Regions from separate parts of the Niveibacterium umoris genome, predicted to be linked through region 2. Evidence: predicted binding sites of a transcription regulator. Region 2 holds the regulator's gene; each other region holds the start of a gene.

Region 1 (2,175 bases), on a different contig from region 2:
CGAACGACTGCAGCAGATTCTTTACGTCGTGCGTGAGTCGCGCGCCGGTTTCGTGAATCGCCCGCAGGTATCCGATTTCGGCCAGATCCGCGGCTTGCCGGCGTGCGAGCAGGAATTCTGCGAGGATCTTCACCATCAGATCCCAGCGCCACAGTGTCACCGCGTCGGCGGCGCCGCGCGTGCCAAAGGTCACTGTCAGCTCGCCATGGGCGATGCGGGACGTATGGCGCCCCAATCGCCCAACGGCGCCCTCGGCACCGCCGCCGGCCTTCCAGTGCACACCAGTGACACCCGGCAAATCGAGGATCCGGCGCACCGCGGCAGTCAGGAACGCATCGGCCGAACTCGCGCTGCGCGCCTCCTCCGACACTTCGCCCAGCCACTCTTCGAGCGGCAAGCCCCCGGCCAACGCGCGGCGAGACAGCAGCAGGGCAACACCAGAGTAACCGCCACGCGGATTCCACAACCACCCCAGCATCAGCAGCACCAGGGCGACCGAGACCACGGCGGCGATCAGCGCCCGCTCGTACGGCTCGCCGCCAAGAAACATGAAGGCCAGCGCGGTCAGCACAATGGTACCGACGGCCAGCATTGCCGTCGCCGCCGCTGCAAAGTCCGGCAGGGCCCCACTCGTCCGGTTTCGCCGCCTGAAAGCGAGCAGCGCGACCCCACCCACCAGCACATAGCCGGTATTGCAGGCCACTTTGGCGAGCAAGGCCCGTATATCCGGGTCTATCGGCACGCCAAACGGCACCAGCCAGGCAAACAGCGCCAGCGCCAGGTAGGCAAAGCCCAGTTCCTCAGGCAGTCGATCACGCCGTGAGCTGCGGGTTGCCGCCTGCGCGACGACCAGCCCCGCCAGCATCCCCACCCACACAGACAAGCTGACCCAGCCCAGCATCTGCTGGAAGCCGACAAGGCCGATCACCAGCAGCACGAAGGGCAGCACGTCGATGCGCCGGTCCGCCGACACCATCGGCTGCCAAAGCAAAAAGGCGCCGAGATGCGCCGTCAGCAGCATGCGTCCAACCCAGGTCTCGAAGCCGGCGACCAGCGCGAGTTGCAGGCACAGCAGCATCCCGGTCAGGACGTAACCCGGGTTGCGAACCCGTTTGCGCCAATCCCCAAGCTGGCTCATGTCGCCACCGCCAAAACGTCTGTTTTTAGTCGCCACAGTGTCGATTTTTCGACAGATTCCTCGCGACGGGGGCGCCGCCGGCGGCAAGAAGCCCACACGCCAGCTGTCACGACGGCGTCACACACCCGGGCACGCCTCGTGCTTGAAGATTCGCAACGCAACTTGTTCATCTGGGAATCCATCATGAGACGGCAAGCCGGTTTCACCCTCGTCGAAATGGCGATTGTATTGGTCATCATCGGCCTGCTGCTGGGCGGCGTGCTCAAGGGGCAGGAGTTGATCGAGAGCGCGAAGGTCAAGAATATTGCGCAAGACATGCGCGCGATCTCGGTCGCAGTACTCACCTATCAGGACAAGTATCGGGCACTGCCGGGGGATGACAAGAGCGCGTCTGCACGTTGGTCGGGAGCCTGCGCCAAGGGTGATGGAAATGGCCTGATCGACAACACGGATGAAATCGAATGTGCATGGGATCATTTGCGACGCGCCAACCTGCTGACCGGCGACCCAAGCGCGGGCGCGCCGGTTCATGCCGACGCTGGCACCTTCACCGTCACGAGCACCAAGGCCAGTGCGCTGGTCACGGACACGCCGGGCACCCTGATCGTTTGTGCGAACAACATCCGCGGCCGGCATGTGTTGCCGCTCGATGCAATGCTTGACAACGGCGTAATCAACACTGGCTCCATGCGGAGCCTCAAAGGTTCCACCCCCGGGGCCTCCGCCAGCGCGGCGGTAGACGAAGGCGACTCATACGTGGTTTGTATGGGTTTCTAAGGGCGCCGACGATCGCGATAGAACGGGCCGCAGCATGCGGCCCGATTGCTTTCACCCCCCCTGCAACAGTCGCGTTTCGGCCGACGCCAGCGCTTCCGGCGTTCCAAGCAAGACCACCACATCGCCGGACTCGAACACCAACTCCGGTTCGGGATTGAGCGCACGGATGCCGCGCCGGCGCACGGCCGACACTTTCGCGCCCGCATCGGGCAAGGCCAGGTCGGCGATCGAACGACCGATACAGCGCGCGCCGTCGGTGA
Region 2 (2,175 bases):
GGGCATCTGTGATCGCGCCTACATCATCACCGACGGCGTCGTGCTTGCCTCCGGCCGCCCGGCGGAGATCGTGCAGAACGACAAGGTTCGCCAGGTCTATCTGGGTGAGCATTTCCGCCTCTGATCCCCCCCCTAGCCGACGATGAAACCTTCGCTCCAGCTCCGCATCTCCCAGCAGCTCGCGCTGACCCCGCAGCTGCAGCAGTCGATCAAGCTCCTGCAGCTATCGACGCTGGAGCTCAACAGCGAGATCGAGCGCATGTTGCTCGAAAACCCGCTGCTCGAACGCGAAGACTCCGAATCGGACCCCGAAGCCTGGGGCCAGTCCGCCGCGGCGCCCAGCAGCGGCGAACAAGGCGATGCCCCGGCCGAGGGTGGCGACACCGATTTCTCCGACGCCCCCGCCGAACCGCCCGAACCGAGTTTCGAGGAGGGTGGCAGCTACGATGAAGGCAGCGCCGAATGGTCGGGCGAGGGCGGTGGCGGTGGCAGTGGCAGCGGCAACCGCGACGACGACGAGGAAACCGACTTTCAGGAGTTCCGCGCGGCCCAGACCAGCCTGCGCGATCATCTGGACGGCCAGATCGCCCTGATGTTGCTGTCGGAGCGCGATCGCGCACTGCTGCGTTTCATGATCGAAGCGCTTGACGACGACGGCTACCTGACCCAGCCGCTCGACGAGCTGATGGAACTGCTGCCGACCGAATCGGAAGTCGAGATCGAGGAACTGCAGATTGCGCTGGCACATCTGCAGAACCTCGACCCGCCGGGGGTCGGCGCGCGCTCGCCGGGAGAATGCCTGAAGCTGCAGCTGCGGCTCTTGCCCGCCAGCGCTGCACGCGACGCGGCGATCACGATCGTCGAACATCACCTTGAGTTGCTTGCGGCGCGCGATTTCGTACGCCTGAAGCGCCAGCTCGGTTGCAACGAAGAGACCCTGCGCGAGGCGCATCAACTGGTTTGCAGCCTTGACCCGCGCCCGGGCGCGAAATTTGCCGCGCTCGAAACCCGTTACGTGATCCCGGATGTGATCGTGCGCAAGGTGCGCGGCCACTGGAGTGCGACACTGAATCCGGACGCGATGCCCAAGCTGCGGATCAACCAGCTCTACGCCGGTATCCTGCAGCAGCACCGCGGCTCGGCCGGTTCGCTGGCCGGCCAGTTGCAGGAGGCGCGCTGGATGATCAAGAACGTACAGCAACGCTTCGACACGATCCTGCGGGTTTCGCAGGCGATCGTTGACCGCCAGCGGCAGTTCTTCGATTATGGGGACGTGGCCATGCGGCCGCTGACCTTGCGCGAGATCGCCGAGCAGCTCGATTTGCACGAATCGACGATTTCGCGGGTCACGACGCAGAAGTACATGGCCACGCCACGTGGCATTCTTGAACTGAAATACTTTTTCGGCAGCCACGTCGCCACAGATTCTGGCGGCGCGTGTTCAGCTACGGCGATTCGTGCGCTGATTCGCCAGCTGGTTGCGGCAGAGGATCGCAAAAAACCGCTATCCGACGCCCGGATTGCCGAACTTCTCGGCCAGCAGGGGATTGTCGTTGCGCGACGCACCATCGCAAAGTACCGCGAGTCGCTCAACATCCCGCCGGTCAGCCAGCGCAAGATGATCTAAGAGGAGTGATCATGAACCTGAACATCACCGGACATCATCTCGAAGTTACCGCCGCCCTGCGCGACTACGTAACCTCGAAACTGGATCGCGTGATTCGCCACTTCGACCATGTCACCAGCGTCAACGTGATCCTGTCGGTGGAAAAGCTCAAACAAAAGGCGGAGGTGACGGTGCATGTACGCGGGAAGGACATTTTTGTCGAAAGCATCGACGAAGATCTCTACGCCGCAATTGATGCCATGACCGACAAACTCGATCGGCAGGTTCTCAAGCACAAGGAAAAGTCCTACGATCACGGCCACGAGGCGCACAAGCGCCAGTCCGCGGAATCGTAATCACGTTCGCTCTGATGAATCCCGGCGCGTAAGCTTGCGGAAAGCCGCCGCGCCGAAGATGAGCTGAACCCGGATCTGCGCGCCTTCGGGCGCGCAGTGCATTTCTGAACCCCAAGCATGAATCTCATCGCCCCCCTGCTGCCGCCATCCAACGTGCTCGTCGATCTGGAAGCGAGCAGCAAGAAACGCGTCTTCGAACAGGCCGGCCTGCTG
Region 3 (2,175 bases), on a different contig from region 2:
TCGCGCCCGGATCCGGGAAGCGGGTCTCGATACGGCGCGCCTTGTCGCTGTTAACGAACGGGATACGGATCGAAGCCGAACGGTTCTTCGCCGAGTAGGCCAGCTTGACCGGTGCTTCGTAGTGCGGCACGAGGCGCTTGTACGAGTTGGTCAGCGGGTTGGTGATCGCGTTCAGCGCACGGGCGTGTTTGATGATGCCGCCGATGTAGTACAGCGCGAACTCGGACATGCCGGCGTAGCCGTTGCCCGCGAACAGGTTCTTGCCGTCCTTCCAGATCGACTGGTGAACGTGCATGCCCGAACCGTTGTCGCCCACGATCGGTTTCGGCATGAAGGTGGCGGTCTTGCCGTACTGGTGCGCAACGTTGTGCACCACATACTTGAGCATCTGGGTCCAGTCAGCGCGCTTGGTCAGCGTGTTGAACTTGGTGCCGATTTCGTTCTGGCCGGCGGTTGCCACTTCGTGGTGGTGCACTTCGACCGGGATACCGATCTGCTCGAGCGCCAGCACCATCGCGGCACGGATGTCGTTGTGGCTATCGACCGGCGGAACCGGGAAGTAGCCGCCCTTGACGCCCGGACGGTGGCCGGTGTTGCCGCCTTCGAACTTCTCGCCCGAAGCCCAGGCACCTTCTTCCGAGTTGATCTTGACCGAGCAGCCCGACATGTCGACGTTCCACTCGACGCTGTCGAAAATGAAGAACTCGGGTTCCGGGCCAAAGTAGGCCGTGTCGCCCAGGCCGGAAGCCTTCAGGTAGGCTTCAGCGCGCTTGGCGATACCGCGGGGGCAGCGGTCGTAGGGCTTGAAGTCGGTGGGATCAAGAACGTCGCACGAGAGGACCAGCGTGGTCTCGTCCATGAAGGGGTCGATGAACGCGGACGAAGGATCCGGCATCAGCAGCATGTCCGAAGCCTGAATGCCTTTCCAGCCGGCGATCGACGAACCATCGAAAGCATGGCCGTGCTCGAACTTGTCTTCGTCGAATGCCGAAACCGGCACGCCGACGTGCTGCTCTTTACCCTTGGTGTCGGTGAAACGGAAGTCGACAAACTTGACTTCGTTTTCCTTGACCATCTTCAAGACGTCTTGCGGGGACATATTCACTCCTAACGTGTGGAAGCCAACTGACGTTCTGCGGTTCTGGATACCGCGATCCGGATTCAAAAAGCACGTTATGTGCCATCGACCAGCTCGATTGCCCGGGTTTCCAAGCCGCGAGCGCTTTGATCGAACCAGCGCGTTACGATCTGCCGAGCGCGGTATTGTGCCACAGCGCAATTGCCCATCCAGGCGCACAGCAATGCACCACATAGGTGCGGCCGCACCACAAAATGCACCAAGACTGGGATCGTGCGCCACTTTGGCGCAGGCTTGCATCTGAGCCCGAACTTGCGGGCGATCCGGCGCGCGCGCATACTCCCCGCCCCTGTGTTATGGCGAAGAGGCTGCGGCTCAGAATGGGACAACTCAGCGACATTCTCGGACTGGCCCGCGACCGCGGCGAGAAACTGGGGCTTGGCTATTCAGGCGCGCTGACGCCGGCCGAGGCCTTCACCGTCTGGCGCAACGCGCCGGGTTCGATTTTGGTTGATGTGCGCACGCGCGCCGAATGGGAGTGGGTCGGCCGCGTGCCCAACGCCGTCGAGATCGAATGGAACAGTTGGCCGGGTGGCGAACGCAATCCGCACTTTCTGGCCCAGCTCACGCATCAGGTAGATCGCGAAGCGCTGGTGCTGTTCCTCTGCCGCAGCGGTGCCCGATCGCACAACGCCGCAATCCTTGCCCAGCAGAACGGCTACACGGCGTGCTACAACATTCTCGAAGGCTTCGAGGGCGACCGCGACGCAAACGGCCAGCGCGGTCACATCGGCGGATGGCGCCACGCCGGCCTGCCCTGGGTTCAAGGCTGAAGCAGGAACGCTTTACCGCCATTCGGGTCATTACCACTCACGCGCGGGGTATGCCGCGCCCCATTCGAGCACAAGCATGCAAGTTGCCCCCATCAGTTTTGACCGTTTCAACGCCCTGCGCGATGCCGAAGCGCAGGAACGCATCCGTGCCGCGCGGGCACGCCTGGGTAAAAAGGCAGTCCTGCTGGTGCATCACTACCAGCGCGCCGACGTCTACGAACACGCCGACCTGACCGGCGACTCGCTGCGCCTGTCACATCTGGC
Region 4 (2,175 bases), on a different contig from region 2:
CAACGCCGGCGCCGCTACTGGTGCTACTCGCAGACGAAACGAACATGATTCAACTCCCGATCAGCCCTGGCCCAGTTGCAGCGTGCGTTGCATCAGGGTCTTGGCGGTATTCATGACCTCGGCATTGGTCTGGTATGAACGCGAGGCAGAGAGCATGTTGACCATCTCCTCCACCACATCGACGTTCGGCATCTGCACATAGCCCTCGGCGTTGGCGACCGGATTCTTCGGGTCATAGACCAAGCGCCCGGGCGCGGCGGATTCCACCATCTGCTTGACGTGCACGCCCATCGCGGCGCCGCTGTTGCCCATGGGAACCGCCTCGAACACCACCTGCTTGGCGCGATACGGCTGGCCGTCCGACTTGACGACGCTCTCGGCATTGGCGAGGTTGCTGGCCACCGCGTTCAGGCGCAGTGCCTGCGCGCTGAGGGCCGAACCGGCAACGTTGAAGACATTGAGCGTGCTCATGGTTCAACGCCCGCTTACTGGTTCGAAACCGCCTGCTGCATCGAACGCAGCAGACCATTGATGAACGAGAGGCTGGCCTCGTACTGCACCGCGTTCTCGGCGAAGGCGGAACGTTCGATATCCATATCCACGGTGTTGCCGTCAACAGCGGATTGCGTCTCCTGGCGATACTTGACGAAGGGCGACATCGGCGATTTCTCGCCGGCGTCGATGTGCCGCGCCGAGGTCGTATTCAGCGCCAGTGGCTTGACCTTACCGTCCAGTGCGCCCATGAGTGCCTCCTTGAAGTCGATGTCCCGCGCCTTGTAGTGCGGGGTGTCGGCGTTTGCGATGTTGGCGGCGAGCAGTTCCTGGCGGTAAGCACGCGCATTCAGCGCGGCTTGCTGGAATCCAAGGTGACGGTCAATCGCTGTGGTGGTCATCGCAAATCTCCTGGTGGCCCGGGCTGCCTGGGGCGGTCCGGAACACACGCCCACCCTTTTGCAGCTTCCGTGCCAGCATTCTCGTCGCCACGCACAGCAGGCCTTGCGCCGAATAGAGACGGATAAAGCCGGCAATTCAGGCACTGACTGCCGCCGCGAACGGCAAGCCTTGCCGGCCGGCACGGCAAGCGCTGCCCATGTGACAATCCGCATCGATGAAGACCGAGACCCGATTCCTGCTCACATCGCTGCTTGGCGCCGCACTGATCTTCGCCAGCGCGGCGCGCGCCAGCGAGCCGATGACGCCTGCGCGGGCGGCGATCCGCGATAGCGTGGTCGATTTTCTGCAGCGAGCCGCCACGCCGGGCCTCGGCGAGGTGAAGATCGAGTTGGCGGACACCGCCATCCCGCGCAACGCCAAGTCGTGCAACACGCTGAGGGCATTCTTTCCGAGCGGGCAACGGGCCTGGGGCCGCACTACGGTCGGAGTCAGTTGCAGCGCGCCGGCGTGGACGCTTTATGTCGCCGCGCACGTAAGGATTGAAGGCGACTATCTGGTCGCCTCGCGGCCACTTGCTGCAGGAACCGTGCTCGGAACGAGCGATTGGGAAGTGCGCCACGGCGATCTGGCCGCCCAGGGTGCAGGCGTGCTCACCGCTGCCACGCAAGCCACCGGCCGCACGCTGCGCCAGCCGGTCGCCAGTGGCAGCGCACTGCTCAGCAGCCAGTTGCTGACGGTACAAGTGGTGGAACGCGGGCAACGGGTGCAGGTCATAGCGCAGGGCGGAGGCTTCGAAGTCGCGAATCAGGGCGTCGCGCTGACGCCCGGCGCCGAGGGGCAGCTTGTCCAGGTGAGGCTCGATTCCGGCAAGGTATTGCAAGGGATCGCCAAGCCTGGCGGGCGCGTCGAGATCACGCCCTGACGCAACCAGCCCAAGTGCCGCGCCGGGCCCGGGAGCAAGGGTCAGGGCCTACTCGAATTGAATGGAAAATTGTTAAAGTTCCGCAGGTTGGCGCCGTTAAACCTGACAACAAGCCGAAGAAGACTACGCAAACACGGTGCAAGACAGGCAGTTCCGTTTTCGCGAAGGCTTTGAACAGGCCATAACCGGAGCGACATCATGAAGATCGAAGGCACATACAAGGGCGTCGGCAATGCCGGCGACGTGAAGGCGCGAGGTCCGCGCGAAAGCGCTGCCAAACCGGGCGCCGAAGCGGGCTCGAAGGTGGAAGTTTCGCCTTTGGCATCGCAACTGCAGCAACTGCAGGGCACGCTGACCAG

What was found. The regulator sigma-54, encoded in region 2, starts transcription at its own class of promoters, with help from an activator protein. The targets are predictions, from matches to a motif close to TGGCACGCTTNCTGCTNA.
Region 1: GGR36_RS10515 (prepilin-type N-terminal cleavage/methylation domain-containing protein) is a predicted target of sigma-54. The motif match lies at 1,266-1,283, and genes of this name have one in related genera.
Region 3: glnA (type I glutamate--ammonia ligase) is a predicted target of sigma-54. The motif match lies at 1,166-1,183, and genes of this name have one in related genera.
Region 4: flgB (flagellar basal body rod protein FlgB) is a predicted target of sigma-54. The motif match lies at 951-968, and genes of this name have one in related genera.

Annotation. Positions count from the first base shown of each region.
Region 1 is NZ_JACIET010000001.1:2,325,085-2,327,259, forward strand. It holds gene GGR36_RS10510 (ATP-binding protein) at 1-1,138, opposite strand, end outside; gene GGR36_RS10515 (prepilin-type N-terminal cleavage/methylation domain-containing protein) at 1,301-1,915, shown strand; gene GGR36_RS10520 (monovalent cation:proton antiporter family protein) at 1,967-2,175, opposite strand, start outside.
Region 2 is NZ_JACIET010000002.1:849,429-851,603, reverse strand. It holds gene lptB (LPS export ABC transporter ATP-binding protein) at 1-124, shown strand, start outside; gene GGR36_RS15845 (RNA polymerase factor sigma-54) at 143-1,627, shown strand; gene hpf (ribosome hibernation-promoting factor, HPF/YfiA family) at 1,639-1,962, shown strand; gene ptsN (PTS IIA-like nitrogen regulatory protein PtsN) at 2,080-2,175, shown strand, end outside.
Region 3 is NZ_JACIET010000001.1:2,562,932-2,565,106, forward strand. It holds gene glnA (type I glutamate--ammonia ligase) at 1-1,099, opposite strand, end outside; gene GGR36_RS11505 (rhodanese-like domain-containing protein) at 1,459-1,911, shown strand; gene nadA (quinolinate synthase NadA) at 1,988-2,175, shown strand, end outside.
Region 4 is NZ_JACIET010000001.1:514,314-516,488, reverse strand. It holds gene GGR36_RS02225 (flagellar hook assembly protein FlgD) at 1-46, opposite strand, end outside; gene flgC (flagellar basal body rod protein FlgC) at 61-471, opposite strand; gene flgB (flagellar basal body rod protein FlgB) at 486-893, opposite strand; gene flgA (flagellar basal body P-ring formation chaperone FlgA) at 1,109-1,816, shown strand; gene flgM (flagellar biosynthesis anti-sigma factor FlgM) at 2,015-2,175, shown strand, end outside.